DNA from 2 places in the Actinomadura graeca genome. Region 2 is predicted to be linked to the other one. Evidence: riboswitches for the same ligand, from Rfam matches in the RefSeq annotation. Region 2 holds a riboswitch; the other holds the start of a gene.
What was found. Region 2 has a riboswitch for S-adenosylmethionine ahead of thrC (threonine synthase). Riboswitches for the same ligand answer to the same signal wherever they lie in the genome.
Positions count from the first base shown of each region.

Region 1: another riboswitch for S-adenosylmethionine. It lies ahead of AGRA3207_RS10875 (aminotransferase class V-fold PLP-dependent enzyme); the one in region 2 lies ahead of thrC (threonine synthase).

Region 1 covers NZ_CP059572.1:2,405,303-2,411,968, reverse strand. The annotation lists gene AGRA3207_RS10875 (aminotransferase class V-fold PLP-dependent enzyme) at 1-1,250, opposite strand, end outside; SAM riboswitch class IV at 1,285-1,401, opposite strand; gene AGRA3207_RS10870 (hypothetical protein) at 1,472-1,858, shown strand; gene AGRA3207_RS10865 (transglycosylase domain-containing protein) at 1,962-4,547, opposite strand; gene AGRA3207_RS10860 (FKBP-type peptidyl-prolyl cis-trans isomerase) at 4,868-6,010, opposite strand; gene AGRA3207_RS10855 (exodeoxyribonuclease III) at 6,245-6,666, shown strand, end outside.
Region 2 covers NZ_CP059572.1:6,052,618-6,059,283, forward strand. The annotation lists gene AGRA3207_RS26875 (RNA polymerase sigma factor) at 1-59, shown strand, start outside; gene AGRA3207_RS26880 (sulfotransferase family protein) at 247-1,389, shown strand; gene AGRA3207_RS26885 (alpha,alpha-trehalose-phosphate synthase (UDP-forming)) at 1,474-3,015, opposite strand; gene AGRA3207_RS26890 (cation diffusion facilitator family transporter) at 3,137-4,159, shown strand; SAM riboswitch class I at 4,270-4,411, shown strand; gene thrC (threonine synthase) at 4,428-5,672, shown strand; gene AGRA3207_RS26900 (MoaD/ThiS family protein) at 5,691-5,969, shown strand; gene AGRA3207_RS26905 (nucleotidyltransferase domain-containing protein) at 6,003-6,608, shown strand.

The DNA of each region.
Region 1 (6,666 bases), 3.6 Mb from region 2:
CGGTCGATGTGCTCCTTGGTCGTCCCAAGACCGAAGCTGGCGCGGACGGCGGTGCCATCGCCCGCCGGGGTCCCGCCGCCCGCCTCGGTGCCGTTCACCGACAGCAGGTGCCTGACGAAAGGGTGCGCGCAGAACTTGCCGTCGCGGACGCCGATGCCGTGCCGTTCCGACAGGGCCAGGGCGACCTCGCGGGCGGGCACGCCGTCCACGGTGAAGGAGACGATGCCGACGCGGGGGCCGCGTCCCCACAGTGTGAGCTCGCGCACACCGGGGATGGCGGCGAGGCCCGAGCGCAGCCGGACCAGGAGGCGTTCCTCGTGCGCGGCGAGCGCGTCCCAGTGCGGGGTGAGGGCCTCGCAGGCGGCGGCGATGGCGATGGCGCCGAGGACGTTGGGGGTCCCCGCCTCGTGGCGCTGCTCGGCGGCGGGCGCCCAGCGGGTGCGGGACGCGGTGACGGACGCGCTGGCGCCCCCGCCCTTGAGGTAGGGGTCGGCGGCGCGCAGCCAGTCCGACCGCCCGGCGAGGACGCCCGCGCCGAACGGCGCGTACAGCTTGTGGCCGGAGAACGCGACGTAGTCCAGCCCGAGCGCGGTCATGTCGAGCCGCCGGTGCGGGACGAGCTGCGCGGCGTCCACGGCGATGCGGGCGCCGTGCCGGTGCGCGACCCGGGCGAGCTCGTGGACCGGCCACAGCTCGCCGGTGACGTTGGACGCGGCGGTGACGACGAGCAGCCGCGGCCCGGCGGGGGAGCCGGCGAGCGCGCGGTCGGCGAGCCCGATCGCCTCCGCGGGCGTCGCGGGGGCCGGGAGGCGGACCGCGCGCCGCCACGGCAGCAGGGACGCGTGGTGCTCGGTCTCGAACACCACGACCGTCGTGCCGCGCGGCACGGCGTGCGCGAGGAGGTTCATCGCGTCGGTGGTGTTGCGGGTGAAGACGACCGCCGCGCGCCGCCACGCGCCGAGGAAACCGCGGACGGTGTCGCGCGCCGCCTCGTAGGCGTCGGTCGTCACCTGCGAAGCGTGGCCCGCGCCGCGGTGGACGCTGCTGTAGTAGGGCAGTGCGCGGGTGACGGCCTCGTGCACCGCCTCCAGGCACGGGGCGCTCGCGGCGTAGTCGAGGTTGGCGTAGGGGACGCGGCGTCCGTCGGCGAGGGGGACGAGGGCGTCGGCTCCGATGACCTTCGGGCGAACCCGGACCCCGGGACCGTGCGTCACAGTGAGCGGGGAACGGACGGGGGCGAGCGTGGACATGCAGGACCTTTCCGGGTCAGGGACCCGGGGGACGGGTCCGCGCTTGCCGGGGCGCGGAGTCGCGCCCGGCCAGGTCCTCACCCGGGGCACCCCATCGCGGACGAAGGGTTGCCGGCCAGCAAGCCGGGGCTTTGCGCTGGCACTCATGACCTAGTGCGGAAGTATATGCGGAGCCTGTCGGGGATCAGAAGGGCCCGTCGGAAGTCGAGAGGGAGTGGGCGATGCGGTACGGGGTGGCCCGGGCGCTTGCGGGCGGTGTGGCGGCGCTCGGCGCGTCCGTCCTGCTGGGAGGGTGCGGGGTGCTGGGCGGAGGTGGCGGCACGGCCCAGGTGTGCGCGGACACCAGGAAGGCGTTCGAGCAGTACGTCACGCAGGTGCGGACCGTGTCGGCGGCCGAACCCGGCCAGTGGAGGCAGGCGACCGAGCAGCTGGCGGGACGCCTGGACGGGCTCGCCGGGAAGACCGGCGACGGCGACCTGAAGAAGGCGCTGACGGCGGAGGCGGTCCGGCTGCGCGCCGCCGCCACGGCCGTCGGCACGGGCGACGCCTCCCAGCTCAACACGGTGATCAGCGACACGCCCGCGCGGATCGGCAGGGCCTGCGACTGATCACGCGGACGGCCCGGCACGCCGAGGAGCCGGTGCGGAGGAGGGTCCGGCGCGCGGACGGCCCGGCGCGCGGAGGTGTTTCCGCGCGCCGGGCCGTCCGGCGTCAGCTTTCGGAGCGGGGGCGGGTCGGGAGACCGCCTCCTCCGGTGCCTCCTCCGCCGGTGCCGCCGCCTCCTCCGCCGGTCCCGCCGTCGTCCCCGTCGCCTCCGGGCTCGTCACCGCCGCCGGGCTCGCTCGGGCCGGTCGTGGGACCGCTGCTGGGCGGCGTGGGGTCGTCGGGGCCGTCGGGCTCCCCGGTCGGCGGGTCGCGCGGCGGCAGGGACGTGCGCGGAGGCTCCGTCCCGCCCGGCCTGCCATCGTACGGCGGCCCGTCGTAGCCGCCGGTCTGCACCGACGGCGAGCCGAAGGACTTGTGCTCGTACCCCTTGATGTTCACCGCGTCGCCCATGTACGCGTTCCAGATCTGCGCGGGGAGCTGGCCTCCGTACGCGCCGTATCCGGGGATGTTCAGCGGCTTGTTGTCGGTGCGGAACATCGCGACGGACGTCGCCATCTGCGGGATGAAGCCGTTGAACCAGATCGCGCGGCCGCCGTTGGTGGTGCCGGTCTTGCCCGCGACGTCGCGGCCGTCGGGCAGCTGCGCGGCGCGTCCGGTGCCGCTCTGCACGACCCGCTGCATGGCGTACGTCGCGTCGCGGGCGACCTGGGTGCTGAACGCCCGGTTGCCCTTCTCGGCGAACGTGCGCGCCTCGCCCTTGTCGTCGGTCACGGCCTTGACCACGAACGGGGTCCGGTGGACGCCCTCCGCCGCGAACGTCCCGTAGACCCCGGCCTGCTGGACGGGGTGCAGCGACACGACGCCGAGCGGGAACGTGGGCGCGGCCCGCTGCGCCGGGGTCATCTGGTCGGCGGGTATGCCCATCTTCTCCGCCATCTCGGCGATCCGCCGGGTGCCGATGTCCTGGCCGAGGTTGACGTAGGCGGTGTTGACCGAGTGCTCGGTGGCGGTGACGAGGTCCACCTGCCCGAAGCTCTCGCCGCTGTCGTTCTTGATCGCGGTGTTGTTGAAGTACTGCGGCGAGCTGCCGTCGTAGGTGCTCATCAGGCTCTTGCCGTCGTCCAGCGCGGCGGCCAGCGCGATCGGCTTGAAGCCGGACCCGACCTGCGCGGTGTCGTAGAAGGCGCTGCTGGCCATCTCGTCCAGGTAGTCGCGCCCGCCGTAGAAGGCGAGGACCTGCCCGGTGGACGGGTCGACCGACACGACCGCGGTCCGGATGCGCTTGCTCATCCCGTCCGGGGTGCTGGCGGTGACGGCCTGCTTCACCGCGTCCATCAGCCGCCTGTCGAACGTCGTGGTGATCTTCAGGCCGCTGCGGTTGATCTCGTCCTCGCTGTAGCCACGGCGCTCGACGAGCTCCTTCTTGGCCACGTTGACCATGTAGCCCTTCTGGCCCTTGAGGATGTCGGTGATCTTCTGCCTCACCGGGACGGGGAACCGCATCGCGGACGCGTCGGCCTGGGTGACCGCGCCGTCGCGCACCATGTTGGCGACGACCGCGCGCCACCGCTGCTCGGCGTAGGGCCGGTGCGCGCCGGTGGGGTCGGAGAAGTTGCTCGGCTGCTGGATCGCCGCGGCGAGGTAGGCGCCCTCCGCCGGGGTCAGTTCCGAGACGTCCTTGCCGTAGTACGCCTTGGCCGCGGCCTGCACCCCGTAGGCGTCGCGCCCGAAGTAGATGGTGTTGAGGTACTGCTCCAGGATCCAGTTCTTGGACTTCTCCCGGCCGACCTTCAGGGAGACCATGATCTCTTTGAGCTTGCGGGTGACGGACCGCTCCTTGCCGATGCCGCCGTAGTAGTTGCGGACCATCTGCTGGGTGATCGTGGACCCGCCCTGGAGCTGTTCCCCGGTCACCGTCGACCAGAACGCGCGCGTGGTGCCCTGCACGGACACGCCCGGGTCCTGGTAGAAGCTGCGGTTCTCCGCCGCGATGACCCCGTTCCGGACGCCCATGGGGATCTTGTCGAGGGTGACCGCGTCGCGGTTGACGCCCGTCTTGGCGATGAGCGTCTTGCCGTCGGAGTAGTAGAACGCGGGGCCCTGCGCGATGGCCTGCTCCTGCGGCGAGGGGACCGGCGTGAACAGGTAGGCGATCCCGAACGCGGCGATGCAGAAGCCGATGAACCCGAGCACGATGAACAGGAACCGCCGCGCGTACCGCGCCTTGCGGCTGCGCGGCTTCTTGCCGCCCCCGCCGCCCTTGCCCCGTCCGGCGGGCCCGCGCGGCGGCCGCCCGCCCGCTTCGCCGGCCGGCGTCTTCCCTCCGGTGGCCTTCACGGCTTTTGTATCGGGGGAGGGCGCCGACTGGTTCAGGCCCGCTTCGGTGACGTCCTTGTCGCCGTTCCGAGATCTGTCGTCTTCGCCGGAGAATTCCGATTCCTGGGGGGAATCGGTGCCGGGTCGCTCGGAATCGTCCGCGGTCAGCGTGGCGGTGGCCCGCCGCGCCGGGGTCTGCGACTCGGCCGTCTCGTCGTCCTCCGCCGATGCCGTGACCTGCTCGCCCGTGGTCTCGGTGGTCTCCGTGGCGGCCCCGCCGCCGTCCTCGGGCGGCCGCGCCGCCGAGTCGTCGCGATTCACTTCGCCCTGCCCGCGGGGCTCGTCGCCCTCCGGGCCCTTTCTGCCGATGCTCACAAGCCCCCCGTGATTAATGCGTTACCGACGATACCTGAGGGCGTCCATGCGTCGGGCGGGTCTCATTGAAGGCGGGCACGGCACACTCTCGGCCTCATCAATAGGAAGACGATCGATGCCGCCGTCAGGTTGACGTGACGCGCGTCGCACGGCCGGAAGGCGCTCCCGCACGCCGGGCTGTACGGCGGGCTGTACGCCGGGCTGTACGGCGGGCCGGACGCCGGGACGGGCCCGGACGTCGAGCGGCGGGGCGCCCCTACCGGACGCCCCGCCGCTCCCTCCACCCCGGTGCCGCCGCCGAGGCTTGACGGCGGCGGGGGTCACTTGGCCATCTTGGCCAGAATGTCCACGACGAACACGAGTGTGTCGTCACCCTTGATACCAGCCTGCGGGTTGCCGTTCTTGCCGTAGCCCTCGGCCGGCGGCAGCACGAGCATGACGCGGCTGCCGATCTTCGCGCCGGTGAGGCCCTTGTCGAAGCCGGGGACGGTGCCGCCGGTCCCGATCGGGAACTTCGCCGGCTGGCCCGACGTCCAGCTGGAGTCGAAGACCTTGCCGTTCTTCCAGATCTGCCCCTGGTAGTTGACGACCGCCTCGTCGCCCTTGGCCAGCGCCGGGCCGGTCCCCTCGACGAGGGTCTTGACCTGGAGCTTGGACGGCGCGTCCTCCTTGGGCATCGTGACCTTGGGGGCCTTGCCGGCGCCCTTGTCCTCGACCTTGGGGAGCTTCTTGTCGTCGAGCTTCTTCTCGGTGCCCTGCGGGGCGGCGTTCTTGTGGACGGTCGCCTGCACGTCCACGACGAACAGGACCGAGTCCTTGTTGCTGAGCCCGAGCTGCGTGCCCTGCTCGCCGAAGCCCATCGACGGCGGGATCTCCAGGACCACGCGGCTTCCCGCGGTCTGCCCGACCAGCCCCTTGTCCAGGCCCTTGACGCCGCTCTTGCCGACGACCAGCGGCCGGTCGGGCTGCCCCTGCTGCTGCTGGTAGGACGAGCCGAGCTGCTTGCTGGTGCTCTTGTCCTTGGAGTCGTCGGAGGTCTTCGCGGACCACTGGTAGAAGACGTACTTGACGAACATGGTGTCGCCGTCGGCGATGGCGGGGCCGTTGCCCTTGATCGCCGTGGTCACCTTGAGCTTGTCCGCCGGTTCGAGGCTCTTGGGGATCTTGACCTTGGGCTCGGCGGCGAACTTGCCGCTGACCGAGATGTCGGGGCCGGGGCGGGTCACCCAGTAGGCGGTGCCGCCGATGATGGCGGCGAGCGCGACGACCACCCCGGCGGTCGAGGCGATCCGGCGCTTGCGGGCCTGGGCCGCGGTCAGCCCGGACGGCCGGGACGGCCCGCTGCCGCGCCCGGCGCTGATGCCGTGGGGGGTGAACTCCGGGCTGCGGATGCTCTTGGCGTTCGGGATCTTCGCCTTCGCCTTGACCGCCGGCTCGCCGCGGGGCTTGTCATCCTCGGACATGTTTCCTCACTCGCTCCGGCTTCGACGACATCACGAACTGTGGCCACCCTTCCACCGCCGGTCTAAGCGCAGCGTGAAAACCGAGCAAAGTAGCCGACCCGCAATCTACCGGTCAAAACGATGGCCGGTGCCGGTCCGGGAGGGCACATGGCAGGGGAACGGGAGCCGCCAGGATACTGCCGCGGGGCGGCGGTCTCACGTCACCGCGGCCTGGCGGGGTGGCAGGCTGGGAGAATGCGTCTCGCGACATGGAACGTCAATTCGGTGAAGGCACGGCTGCCCCGCCTGCTGGCCTGGCTGGAAGAGGCGGGACCGGACGTCCTGTGCCTCCAGGAGACCAAGTGTCACGCGGGCGCCTTCCCTTCGGCAGAAATGGCGGAACTGGGCTATGAGACCGCGGCCCATGGCGATGGCCGCTGGAACGGCGTCGCGGTGCTCTCCAGAGTGGGCCTGGAGGACGTCTCACGGGGTTTCCCAGGCGAACCCGGCTACGGCGGCGAGGATGCGGACCTCGAAGCCGAGAAGACGGGTCAGGCCCGTCTCCCCGATCTGGCCGAGCCCGTCCTGCCAGGCCCTGAGGCCCGGGCCATAGGTGCCACATGTGGCGGGGTGCGCGTCTGGTCCCTTTACGCTCCGAACGGCCGCACCCCGGAATC
Region 2 (6,666 bases):
CCCGCATCCACGAGGCGCGCAAGCAGGTCCGCCAGACCCTGGGCGACTCCTACACCTGATCCGGTCCCGTCCCCCCTTCCTCCGATCCGCACCCCCCTTTCCTCCGTCCGCCGCCCGGCCCGCCGCCGCGCCCCGTCCATGCGGGGTAGATCATCCGGTGGCGGGCGGTCAGAGGTCGGTCATCGCTCGGCAACCATGCTCCAAGAGGCCGTCCCGGGCACGCGCGCGTCCGCCACGATGCCGTGCATGTCTCCAGGCCAGCTCGGTGCCCGTCCCGACCGTCCCATCTTCGTCCTCGGCTGCCCCCGATCCGGGATGGCCCTGCTGCGGCTGATGCTGGACGCGCACCACCGCATCGCGATGCCCGCCGACACCAGGTTCCTCCTGCCCGCCTACACGGCCAGGTGCGAGTTCGGTGACCTGCGCGTCAGGGAGAACAGACATGCGCTGGCGGAGTGGATCATCGGGCGGCGGGAGACCCGGTTCCGGACGCTCGGCCTCGACCCCGCCGAGGTCATCGAGGAGATCGTCGCCGGGCCGCCGACCCTCGGGTCGGCGCTCGCCCTCGTCTTCCGTGCCCACGCGCGCCGGCACGGCAAGCCGCGCTGGGGGGACGCGCGGCCGAGCTACTCGCGGCATGTCGGGCCGCTGCTGCGGATGTTCCCCGACGCGCAGTTCGTCCACCTCATCCGCGACGGGCGGGACTGCGTCGCGTCCCTGGAGGAGGCGCCCTGGTACCGGCAGGACGTCCACCACGCGATCGCGGCGTGGCGCGAGGCCATCGACACCGGGCGGCGGCTCGCGGCGCGTCTGGACTACGACGCCTACTACGAGATCCAGTACGAGCGGCTCGTCGCAGACCCGGCCGATGAACTGATCCGCCTCTGCGGGTTCCTCGGCGAGGAGTTCGACCCGGCGATGACGCGGCCCGAGGATCTCGCCGGGCAGACCGTCCCGGACCGGGCGGACGACCACCGACGGGTTTTGGACGACCGCGTACGGCCCGCAGGAGACCACGCACGGCCCGCAGGAGACCACGCACGGCCCGCAGGAGACCACGCACGGACGGCGGGAGACCACGCACGGACGGCGGACGGCCCCATCACGTCCAGCCGTGTAGGCGCGTGGGCGCAGCGCCTCGACCCTTGGGAGATCAGCCTCGCCGAGGCCGCGTTCGGCGGGCGGCTGGCCGAATACGGCTACGAGCCGAGCGGCCTGCCCCGCCCGCCCGCGGCGCAGCTCGCCCGCTTCGGCAGGACGAGCGCCCACCGCCGTGTGGCTCAGCGCAAGGCCGACCTGCGCGAACGCTGGCAGCGCCACCACGAACCGGGACCGGTCGAATCGCTTCTGATCCTCGAAACATCCGTCCCGGAGCCCTCCGCCTCCTGAGGGGCGCGCCGGAGCGGGTCAGCCGAGGGGGCTGTTGGGCGAGAGAGAGGGTCGCTAGGCGAGGGGCTGTGATTCGGGGAGCTGCTAGTCGAGGGCGCTCAGCTGGTCGGCGAACCAGCGTTGCGGGGGGAGCGCGGTCGCTGCGGCGGCCAGGCGCGCGCAGCGTTCCGCGCGCTGCGCGCGGGGCATGAGGAGGGCCCGGTGCAACGCCTCCGACGTCTGTGACACGTCGTAGGGATTGACCATGAGGGCGTCGTCGGACAGCTCGGCCGCGGCCCCCGCCTCGCGGGAGAGCACGAGCACGCATCCGCGCTCCGCCAGGACGGGACCCTCCTTGGCGACCAGGTTCATGCCGTCCCGGATCGGGTTGACCAGCAGCACGTCGGCGAGCCGGTACGCGGCGAGGGAACGCGGATAGTCGTCGTTGACCTGGAGGACCAGCGGATCCCAGGTCGGCGTGCCGAACTCGTCGGCGATCTGTTTCGCCGTCCGCTGCACCGCCGCCGTGTACTCGCGGTACTCGGGCAGGTCGTAACGCGACGGGTAGGCGAACGCCAGGTGCACGACGCGTCCGCGCCACTCGGGGTGGTTGGCGAGCAGCTCCCGGTATGCGGCCAGGCCCCGCACGATGTTCTTCGACAGTTCCGTACGGTCGACGCGCACGATGAGCTGCCGGTCGCCCACCTGCTCGCGCAGCGCGCGCGCCCGCTCGGCGACATCCTGTTCGGCGGCGCGCCGGCGCAGCGCCCACGCGTCGACGCCGAGGCCGTGGACGCCGATGCGCGTCACGTGCCCGGCGAGGGCGACCGTCCGCGCCGTCCGGTCGACGCGCGCGCCCGGCAGGAACCGCGCGCAGCAGTCGAGGAACGCCTCCGCCCACCGGTCGGTGAGGAATCCGGCGTGGTCGGCGCCGAGGACGCCGTGCAGGATCCGCTCGCCGATGTCGTCCGGGAGGAGGCCGTAGTACTCCGGCGGCGCCCACGGCGTGTGCGAGAAATGCGCGATCCTCAGGTCCGGGCGGCGGTCGCGGAGCATACGCGGCGTGAGCGACAGGTGGTAGTCCTGGATCGCCGCCTTCGCGCCGGGCGCGGCGTCGCGGGCCAGGGCGTCCGCGAAGGCCGCGTTGTACGCCTCGTACGACTGCCAGTCCCGGCGCGCGCGTCCATCGAAATGAGGGCTGCGCGGGGTGTCGTACAGCAGGTGGTGCACGAACCACAGCGTCGAGTTGGCGACGGCGTTGTACGCGCGGTGGAAGGTGGCGGCCGGAATGTCCAGCATCCGGACGGCCGCGCCGCCGGTGTCGTGGCCCGCCCGGTCGAGCCGCCCGTCCGGGGCCTGGCGCGCCGCGGCGCGGTCGGCCTCGCCGAGGGCCGCGCACACCCACAGCACCTCGGGCGGCACCGACGTCTCCGGCGAGGGGCCCGCCGCGTGGGCCCCGCCGGGAGGACGCGACGCCGCGCCGGGCCGTTCGGCGAAGCGCGGCGGCCCCGGATCCCGGAGCGCGCCCGTGACACCGGCGAGACCCGACACCAGCCCGCCGCCCCCGCGCCGCATGGTCAGCGACCCGTTCTCCGAGAGCGAGAACGACACCGGGCCCCGGTTCGACGCCACCAGCACTTGGCTCATACCGGCAGGGTCTCAGCTGGGGCCGGACGGCTTCAAAGTGGCCCGCGGGATAGGACGACCGTAAACGGGGACGTCCCCGATCTACCGGATTAGGGTGATCCGCCCTGGGTAACCGATCGGGATGAGCAGGTCCGAGACGCGCAAGACCGTCCTTGTCGCCGGTGCGGCGAACCTCATCCTCGCGGTCACGAAACTGGTCGCCGGGGTGCTCGCCGGGTCGAGCGCGATGCTCGCCGAGAGCGCCCACTCCGTGGCCGACACCCTCAACCAGGGCTTTCTGTTCGCGTCCCTGCAGCGCAGCGCCCGCCCTCCCGACCGGCGCCACCCGTTCGGATACGGCAACGAGCGCTATTTCTGGTCACTGCTCGCCGCGTTCGGGATCTTCGTCGCGGGCGCCGGGTTCTCCATCTTCGAGGGCATCCTCACGATGACCGGCCATGGCGGCGAGGGGACAAAGGTGTGGCTGGCCTACGCCGTCCTGGCCCTCGCCGCCGTGCTGGAGGGCGCGTCCTGGGTGCGGGCATACACGCAGGCGCGCCGCGAGACCCGCGACAACGGCCGCGACCTCGTCGAGCACGTCCGCCGGACGCCCGACGTCACGTTCAAGGCCGCGCTGTTCGAGGACTCCGCGGCCATGATCGGCCTCGCGTTCGCCGCGGCCGGGCTCACCCTCCGGGAGATCACCGGGTCCGCGTTCTGGGACGGGCTCGCCTCCGTCCTCATCGGGCTGCTGCTCGTCGTCGTCGCGTTCGTCCTCGGCCGCGACAGCATGGGCCTGCTCATCGGCCGGGCCGCCGACCCCGCCGACCTGCGCGTGATCCGCGCCGAGATCGTCGGCGCGCCCGGCGTCACCGGTGTGGACGAGCTCCTCACCATGCACTTCGGCCCCGAGGAGCTGCTCGTCGCCGCCAAGGTCCACTTCTCGGACGACATCAGCGCCGACGAGGCCGAGGACGTCGCGGGCGCGATCGACCGGCGGCTCCGCGAGCGGGTCCCGATCGTCCGCCACGTCTTCCTCGACCCCACCCAGAGCCCGTCCGAGGACCGCGCCCGGGACGCGGGCCCCCCGGGCGACCCCGCGGGCGTGGCCGCCGAACCCCAGGGTGACGGAGGAGCCGGCGTGATCAAGGACGCACCAGGGTAACGTCTGGATCGGGCCGCCCACCTGTCTGGCATCGGGTCGGATCATGTAAAGTTCGCATACGAGCCGATAGCGCTCAAGCGGGGGCACCGTCCTCGCCGACAACTGAATACCGCTCATCCAGAGGGGTGGAGGGACCGGCCCTGCGAAGCCCCGGCAACCACCCGGCTAGTGCGCGCTCGCGATCCTGCGAGGCCGGCCGGGAGATGGTGCCAACTCCGGCCTGCGACCAAGGTGGCGCAGGGAAGATGGGGAGAAAGGCCTCGCCCACATGGCACTCACGCCTGCCGTCGATCTCGGACCCGCTACCGCCCTCGTCTGCCGCGAATGCGGCACCACACGCGATCTCGGCCCGCACTACGCGTGCGAGGAGTGTTTCGGCCCGCTGGAGATCGCCTACGACTTCGGCGGGATCACCCGCGCGGACATCGAGTCCGGGCCCCGCAACATCTGGCGCTACCGCGGGCTGCTGCCCGTCCCCGCCGGTGTCGTGGACACCCCGAACACCGAGCCCGGCCTCACCCGCCTCGTCCGCGCCGACAACCTCGCCGAGGCCCTGGGCCTCCAGAGCCTGTGGGTGAAGGACGACAGCGGCAACCCGACCCACTCCTTCAAGGACCGCGTCGTCGCCGTCGCGCTCGCCGCCGCCCGCGAGCTGGGCTTCAAGGTGCTGGCCTGCCCGTCCACCGGGAACCTCGCCAACGCCGTGGCCGCCGCCGCGTCCCGCGCCGGGATCCGCAGCGCGGTGTTCGTCCCGTCCGACCTGGAGTCCCAGAAGATCATCACGACGGCGGTCTACGGCGGGACGTTCGTCACGGTGGACGGCAACTACGACGACGTCAACCGGCTCGCGTCCGAGATCGCGGGCGAGCAGGAGGACTGGGCGTTCGTCAACGTCAACGTCCGGCCCTACTACGCCGAGGGCTCCAAGACGCTCGGCTACGAGATCGCCGAGCAGCTCGGCTGGCGGCTGCCCGACCAGATCGTGGTCCCGGTCGCCTCCGGCTCCCAGCTCACGAAGATCGACAAGGCGTTCGGCGAGCTGATCAAGCTGGGCCTGGTCGAGGACAGGCCGTACCGCGTGTTCGGCGCGCAGGCCACGGGCTGCGCCCCGGTGGCCGCGGCGTTCAAGGCCGGGCACGACGTCGTCCGCCCGGTCAAGCCGGACACGATCGCCAAGTCCCTCGCGATCGGCAACCCCGCCGACGGCCCCTACGTCCTGGACGTGGTGCGCCGCACCGGCGGTACGGTCGAGGACGTCACCGACGAGCAGGTCGTCGAGGGGATCCGGCTCCTCGCCCGCACCGAGGGGGTGTTCGGCGAGACCGCCGGCGGCGTCACGGTCGCGACCCTGCGCAAGCTGGTCGCCTCCGGGGCGCTCGACCCGTCCGCCGAGACCGTGATCATCAACTCCGGGGACGGGCTGAAGACCCTGGACGCGGTGGCGCCCGTCGTCGCCCCGTCCGCGAACATCGCCCCGTCCCTGGAGGCGTTCCGCGCCGCCGGCCTCGCCTGACAACGAAGGAGCAACCACATGAGCAGCGTGTCCGTCCGCATCCCGACCATCCTGCGGACCTACACCGGCGGCGAGGCGGAGGTGAAGGCCGAGGGCGCCACTCTCCGCGCGGTCGTCGCCGACCTGGAGTCCAGCTACACGGGCATCTCCGGCCGCATCCTCGACGACGCGGGCAAGATCCGCCGGTTCGTCAACGTCTACGTGGGGGACGAGGACGTCCGCTTCGTCGACGGCCTGGACACCGCCACCCCCGACGGCGCCCAGGTGTCGATCATCCCCGCCGTCGCGGGAGGCTGACGCCCACCGGGGCTTTTCGGGTAAAGCCTCATCATGGGCATTGCGAACTTCATGGCCGGCTCGGTCCTGGCGCACCCCGCGGTGCGCCAGGTCGAGCTCGCCGGCTCCCGGGCGCGCGGAACCGCCACCGAACTCTCGGACTGGGACTTCCACGTCTACGTCGACGACTTCGCCCACGTGGCCTCCGACCTGCCGGAACTCGCCCGCCCGCGGAACCCCCTGGCCGCCCAGTGGGACCCGCTCGGAGAGGTCGCGAGCTACCTGCTGATCTTCTCCGGCCCCACCAAGGTCGACCTGCTCTTCCCGGACGTCCCCCGTCGCTCGAACCCGCCCTGGCGCGTCGGCCCCGACACCCTCGCGGCCATAAACGCTCACTTTTGGGACTGGACTCTATGGCTGGTGAGTAAGCGCCGCCGCGGTATGACGGACCGGGTCCGCGGCGAACTGCTGGGCATGAGCCGGCACATCCTCGAACCGCTGGGCATCCGCTCCGTCCCGCCCAGCCTCGAAGACGCGGCGGCCCGCTACATCCGCGCCCGCGACCGCCTGGAGACCCGCTACGGCCTGCATCTTTCCCGGCGGCTCGAACAGGAGGTCCTCCCGCTCGTCCACTACCGGCCGTCCGGCCTGGCGTCCTGACGTCGGACCTGTTCGCTAAGGTCGTCCCCGATCACGCCGAGTCGACCCCGCCGCGGCC